DNA from 2 places in the Achromobacter sp. 1012554356 genome. Region 2 is predicted to be linked to the other one. Evidence: predicted binding sites of a transcription regulator. Region 2 holds the regulator's gene; the other holds the start of a gene.
What was found. The regulator FliA, encoded in region 2, starts transcription of late flagellar genes. The targets are predictions, from matches to a motif close to CTAAAGTTTNNNNNNNNNNNGCCGNTA.
Positions count from the first base shown of each region.

Region 1 (3,410 bases), on a different contig from region 2:
CAGGGGATCCAGCATCCGCTCGCCCAGGCCTGGATGCAGCTCGAAGCCGCGGACCTGATGGTGTTCAAGGCGGCCAGCCTGTACGACGCGGGCAAGCCCTGCGGCCCCGCCGCCAATTCGGCCAAGTACCTGGCGGCCGAGGCCGGCTACAACGCCTGCCAGACGGCGGTGATGACGCTGGGCGGCATGGGGTATGCCAAGGAGTACCACGTGGAGCGGCTGCTGCGCGAAAGCTTCATTCCCCGCATCGCGCCGGTCAGCCCGCAGCTCATCATGTGCTTCATCGCCGAAAAGGTGCTGGGCCTGCCCAAGTCGTACTAGACGGAAGCTGGCGGCAGGCAGGCGCGGTTCAGGCCTGCTGCTCCAGCCCCGTGCAGGCAGCCCGCAGTATGCGGGCGTAGGTTTCCTGCTCTGGCTCGATCCGGTAGATCGGGCCGCCAACAGAAATGGCGTAATGTTCACCGGACAGCGTGACCGGCCAAGCAATCGCCCCCACGTCGGCGATGGATTCTCCGCTGTTCATGAACCACCCCCGCTGCCGAGCGGCGTCCAGGTCCGCCAGCAAGGCCTCTCGGGTCACGAGGGTGCGGTCGTTGTAGCGCGTCATGGGAATGTTGGCCAGCAAGGCGTCCCGCGCCGGTTCGTCCAGCAGTGAAAGCAGCGCTTTTCCCAGCGAATTTGCATGAACGTCCTTGAACTCGCCTGCAACGGGCGCGTATCGGATCGTATGCGGCGAATCCAGCACATCCAGATAGACGACGCGGCCGTCCGGCGACAGCTTGGCGAAGACGACGGTTTCTCGCGTGGCGTCCCGCAGTTCAACCAGGCTGGGATAGACCCGGTCCAGGACGGGGTCGGCCCGCGCGATGCGCTGGGCCATGGCGAGCAGGCGGCCGGTGGGGTAATAGCCCTGGCGCCGGCCCGTTTCATACAGATAGCCAAGGCTGGTGAGCGTGCGGATCAGCGCCAGGCAACTGGAGACCGGCACGTCCAGCAGGCGGGCCAGCTCCGACAAGGGCAGCGCGCGTTTCTCGCGGGCGTAGGTTTCGATGATTTCGATCACTCGCAACGCCGTCTTGACACTCATCGCCCGATCCAAACTCTTAGCACGTGAACCATCCATATGCGCGGGGCTAAAGTTCCCTGCGAGGGTGCCGTTATGGTAACTGAGAATTTCCTGAAAACAGCGCGTTCTCCGAGACGCCCCCCCTCGCCGTTGGAGTGATCATGGCCGTAACCCCGTTAGCCCCCGCAGCGTTCGCGTCGTTACCGGTTTCGACCGTTATCGCCACGCCGGACCCGTCCGCCACCGCCACGCCGGCACCGGCCAGCGCCAACAGCAACGCCTCCGGCGGCGCCACGTCCGACCAGGCAAATGCGCAGAAGTTGCCGCTCGACAAAGCCCTGGATGAGATCAATGACCAGATGAAGGCCTGGTCGACACAGCTTCAGTTTGAAATCGACCCGAACGTGCACCAGGTCGTGGTGTCGGTGATCGACGCGGAATCGGGCGATGTCCTGCGCACCATTCCGAGCGAAACGGTGCTGAAGATCGCCAAGATGATCGTGAACATGCAGGGGAACGGTATCAAGACGTCGGCCTGATCCGGCACTTAAAACACCGTTCGCCAAGATTGACGCGCGGCCCGGTGAGAGAACCGCCGAATTAGGCCCGCCTTATGCCTTTACCCGGCCGATAGCCGGGATCACATTTTTGTCAGAATTGCATCGCTAGGAAGGAATTTCAATGGCCACCATCACCAATCTCGGCGCGAACTCAGGCTTGCCCCTGGAGGATATCCTCACGAAGCTGCAAGCAGCCGAGGAAAAGAAGCTGCAGCAGTACACCGTACGGCAGACCAGCTTCGAAACCCGCGTTACGGCATACGGCCAGCTCAAGAGCGCCGTGGAAGCCGTGCAGAAGGCTGCCGCCGCACTGGGCAAGCCCGAGACGCTGGGCGCCGTGAAAGGCAGCGTGACCGGCGGTGACGCCCTGACCGCGACCGTGGCCGCCGAAGGCGCCGTGGCCGGCCAGTACACGATCAACGTGAAGAACGTTGCCACTTCCCAGACGCTGCAATCGGGCGCGGTCGCCGACCGCAAGGCGTCCAACGGCGCCACGGGTTCGTTTGAAATCGAACTGGCCGACGGCACCAAGAAGACCGTCGACCTGAAGGACGACACCTCGCTGAACGGCATCGTCAAGGCGGTCAACGCCGACGACACGCTGGGCGTGCGCGCCACCGTCATCACCGACGGCGACGGCAAAAGCTACCTGATGATGACCGCCAAGGACACCGGCGTGCAGGCCTCGGTCAAGTCCATCACGGTGACGGGCGACCAGTCGCTCAAGGACGTCCTGTCCTACAGCAGCACCGATGCCGCCAATAGCAAAATGACGGCCACCGCCGCCGTCGATGCCGAGATCGACATCAACGGCATCACGATCAAGAGCGGCACGAACAACATTTCCACCGCCATCGACGGCGTCACGCTGAACCTGTCGTCCAAGACGGAAGCGGGCAAGCCGATCACGCTGAAGCTGGAAAGCGATCCCTCGGTGGCCAGCAAGGCCATCCAGAGCTTTGTCACCGCCTACAACACGCTGCAGACGACGATCAAGAACCTGACGGCCTTCGACGCCGCCGCCGCCACCAACCAGCCGCTGACCGGCGACGGCACGACGCGCGCGATCCAGTCGTCGCTTGCCAGCGCGCTGCAGTTCGTGACGGGCGAAGGCACGATGCGTTCGCTGGCCGACCTGGGCATCACGACCAACCCGCAGACGCGCCAGCTCACGCTGGACCAGACCAAGCTGGACAAGGCCCTGGCCACGAACAGCGCCGACGTCGCGCGCATGCTGACCGGCGAGAACGGTCTGGCCGCGAATTTCGACAAGGCCACCAAGGACATCCTGAGCGACACCGGTTCGATCAAGACCAAGACCGACGGTCTGGCCAAGTCGATCGCCAACGTGAAGGACCAGTACACGCGCGCCAAGGCCGCCGGCGAAGCATCGCTGGAACTGATGCGCGCGCAGTTCGTCCAACTGGACAAATTCGTTGCGCAGCAGTCGGTCACGGCCAACTACCTGACCCAGCAATTCGCGGCCATGAACAAGTCGTCGAAGTGATAACCGAGAAGATGCATTAAATGACGTACGCCGCGCGCCGCCCCACAGGCTCATACTCTGTCCGCTCCTACGCCGATATCGGCCTGGAGACCCAAGTGATGAGCGCCACACCGGAAAGGCTGATCACCCTGCTTTACCAGGGAGCGCGCGCGGCAATCGGACAGGCGCGCCTGCACATGCAGGAGGGTCGCGTGGCCGAGCGCGGCACGGCCATCACCAAGGCAATCAAGATCGTCGACGAAGGCCTGAAGATGGGCCTGAACATGGAAGCCGGCGG
Region 1 is NZ_JCBANC010000007.1:29,513-32,922, reverse strand. It holds gene AC6LJW_RS04910 (acyl-CoA dehydrogenase family protein) at 1-321, shown strand, start outside; gene AC6LJW_RS04905 (IclR family transcriptional regulator) at 350-1,087, opposite strand; gene AC6LJW_RS04900 (flagellar protein FlaG) at 1,228-1,605, shown strand; gene fliD (flagellar filament capping protein FliD) at 1,748-3,133, shown strand; gene fliS (flagellar export chaperone FliS) at 3,154-3,410, shown strand, end outside.
Region 1: a site for FliA is predicted at 1,134-1,160, ahead of AC6LJW_RS04900 (flagellar protein FlaG). Genes of this name have one in related genera too.

Region 2 (3,410 bases):
AGGCGCGTGCTTGCTGGCGGCTTCGCGGACGGCGCCGAACGTCACCGACTGCGGCCACGACTCGCCCAGCATGTCCATCAGCGTATGGGCGACCGGGTCATGCGAGGTCAGCGTGGCGCCGCGCGCGGACTGGTATTGCCGTTGTTGCGGGGCAGCCGCGGCGCCGGGTTGGGCGCGCAGGTCGGCAGCCAGGTGCATGCCCTCGAAGGCGCTGCCTTCGGGCTGCTCCAGGATCGTGTCGGCGCGTTCGGCGTGAATCAGAAGGCTCTTGCGGAACGAGCGGCCGATGGCGAAGTCCAGATACTGTTCCCGCATCTCGCGGCCGGCGTTGACGGCCAGCCCGTTCAGGCCCAGTGCCACACGCGAACCGTATGTTGAGGGGAACGACAGTTGCGGTTCGGCATCGGTCACATAAGCCAGGCCGGCCTGTTGCGCCGCCGCCGCAAACTCCAGGAAGTAGCAGGGCGTGTTGACGGCTTCCAGGTATTCGTGAAGCAGGTAGTGATCGCTTTGGCCGCGCAGCTTCTGCGCGGTGTGCTGCAGCGCCGACTGCAGGGGATTGTTTTCCCACAGGCCGTTTTCAATGAGGCCGAGCATGTCCTTGGCGCGCGCCAGCTTCTCTTGCGGCGTTTGCGCACCGAAGCTGTTGAGCATCATGGCGTCGCGAATGACGTCCGACGCCTTCCAGCCCGGGTAGGTGTTGTAGCTGATATAGGCGATGCCCTCGGGCGCGAGGTTCTCCTTGCAGATGCGCAGGATCGCGTCACGCACTTCCGGCGGCACCCAGCTGAATACGCCGTGGCAAATGATGTAGTCGAACGTGCCGAACTCGGGCGTGATGTCGGTCAGGCTCATGGCGTGCAGATCGAGGTTGCGTGCGCCGGCGGCCTCGGCCGCGCGCTGGCCCGCTTCGATCTGTTGCGGCGACAGGTCGACACCGACCGCGCGCGCCTCGGGATAGGCCATCGCGAAGGGCAGCAGGTTGCCGCCTGCCGCGCAGCCGAGTTCCAGCACGCGGGCGCGGCTCAATTCAGGCGTGGAAATCCCATACAGATGCGCCACGGCGCGCAGGCTGCCTGGCGCGGTGTACGAAAAGGGCAGGGAAAGATAGGGGGTTTCGTCGTAGGCGTCAGAAATGGCCTGCGTCAAGCGGTCGGGTGCGCTCATGGCGAAATTCCGGGATGGTCGTGGTGCGCTGCGAGGCTCTTGCGGTTCGCCGCGCACGCGTTGTGGGCTAGACCGAAAGGCTAGCAGCCCCACCGCGCCCCGGAAGGCATGAACAAGGTCCGATTTTCCCCCTGAATCCGCGCTGGCTGAAAGCCGCCCGGCGTCCGCAGGCGGGGAAAATCAGATGATCTGCGCGATCTGCCCCTCCTGGGGCAATTCCTGCCAGGCCTGATCCTTCAGCCGCGCCCGGATGCGCGCGGTCGCCTGCGACCGCAACTGGCACACCCGTGCCTCGGTCACATTCATGATCGCGCCGATTTCCTTCAGGTTCAGCCCCTGCTCGTAACACAGCGACAGCAACAGCTTTTCGCGGTCGGGCAGGGCGTCGATGGCGTGAACCAGAGCCTGCCGGAAGTCGCCGGCCAGCAGCGAGTCCAGCGGGTTGCCGCTGGGCGCGCCGTGATTCAGCGTGGCGGACCAGTCGGCCTGGCCGGACGCCGAATCCGGCTCGGTGGTGAAGTCTTCATAGTGGACGATCTGCACGCCTTGCGCGTCGTGCAGCAGCGTCTGGTATTCGTCGATCGGCAGCTCGAGCTGCGCCGCGATCTCGGCCTCGGTGGGCGCGCGCATCAAACGCTGTTCCAGAAACTGGATCGCTTGGTCGATCTTGCGCGCCTTCGTGCGCACGCTGCGCGGCAACCAATCCTGGCCGCGAAGCTCGTCAAGCATCGCGCCACGGATACGTGTCGTGGCGTAGGTCTCGAACTGCGCGTCCGCGGTTTCCTGGTAACGGCGGACGGCGTCGAGCAGGCCGATCATGCCGGCTTGTATCAAGTCGTCGAGTTCGACGCTGGCGGGTAGCCGGGCGAGCAATTGCAGGGCCAGCTTCCGAACTAGCGGCGCATATTCGACCAGGCTGTCATCTGCGTGGGGCATTGCGGGAATTCTGGCGGAGTCCATCGTGAAGCGCGGTCGTGTTGCCAATTTGCGACATTGTCGACAAGCGCGGCTACGGTAATGCGGGCGAATCTTAAGAATCGCTAAGTTGGCATTGTCGGCAATGGGCGGCCGTTCATTTCAGGAAGTACGCAACGTTTTGAATGCTTATTTGGCAAATTGGCGAGAATTTGTCACGAACTTGTATGTCAAGGTGTGTCTAGAAAGGCACGTTGCGCAACATCAACAAAGATTTGTCATATAAGTCATAGAAAATGACATGACCTGTGGTAAATTTTACTTAATTTGCGAACAAATGATACATTTCGCATTAAAACAGGATGCAGCAAGCGGACAGGTAACAAACGTTGCCTGACGCCACGAGTAATCAAGCCCCTCGGGTGGGATAGGGATAGGGAGTACAGCGTGCAACAAGTCGAAAATTCTTTGCTGGCAGACATTCGCGAAGTGAATCTGTCGTATCTGTTACTGGCTCAGCGCATGTTGCGGGACGATTTCGCCGCATCGATGTTCCGCCTGGGTTTCAGTAACGAAGTCGCTGACATTCTCATGCGTCTCTCGCCGGCGCAACTCGTGAAACTGGCCAGCTCCAGCTCGCTGCTGTGCCGCTTCCGTTTTGACGATTACAGCCTGCTGTCGGCGCTGACCCACGACGTGCTGGGTGGAGCGCTGCAGCAAGCACATGCAACCATCCTGCTCGCCAAGCAGCCTGTCGAAGAACTGGCCTGACGGCCTAGCGAATCCCACTCGGACACACCTGTCATGGCCTCCAAGAGCGTTTCCCAGGAAGCGGACGACATCCTGCTTGCCAGCTCCATGATTACGCTGGGCGCGCGCCTTCAGGTGCTTGAGGCTGAAACCAGCCTCAGCCATGATCGCCTCGCCCGCCTGTATCGCGAAATCCGCGGCTGCTCGCCACCCAAGGGCATGCTGCCTTTTTCGGTTGACTGGTTCATGACCTGGCTGCCGAATATTCATTCCTCTCTCTTCTATAACGTGTATTCGTTCCTGAATACGCGCACCACCAGCAAGGGCATACGCGCCACCATCGACGCGTATCGCCTGTATCTCGAGAACGCAGGGCAGGAAACTGCGGACGCCGAGCCCGTCCTGAGCTTCACCCGGGCGTGGATGCTGGTGCGATTCTTCGACAGCGGCATGCTGCAGCTTTCCGCGTGCCGGCAGTGCGGCGGTCATTTCATCGCCCACGCCCACGATCCTCAGTCGGATTTCGTGTGCGCCATCTGCCGTCCGCCACCCCGCGCCGGCAAGACCCGCGCGGCGGC
Region 2 is NZ_JCBANC010000044.1:26,774-30,183, forward strand. It holds gene AC6LJW_RS20750 (methyltransferase regulatory domain-containing protein) at 1-1,167, opposite strand, end outside; gene AC6LJW_RS20755 (RNA polymerase sigma factor FliA) at 1,348-2,103, opposite strand; gene flhD (flagellar transcriptional regulator FlhD) at 2,530-2,853, shown strand; gene flhC (flagellar transcriptional regulator FlhC) at 2,887-3,410, shown strand, end outside.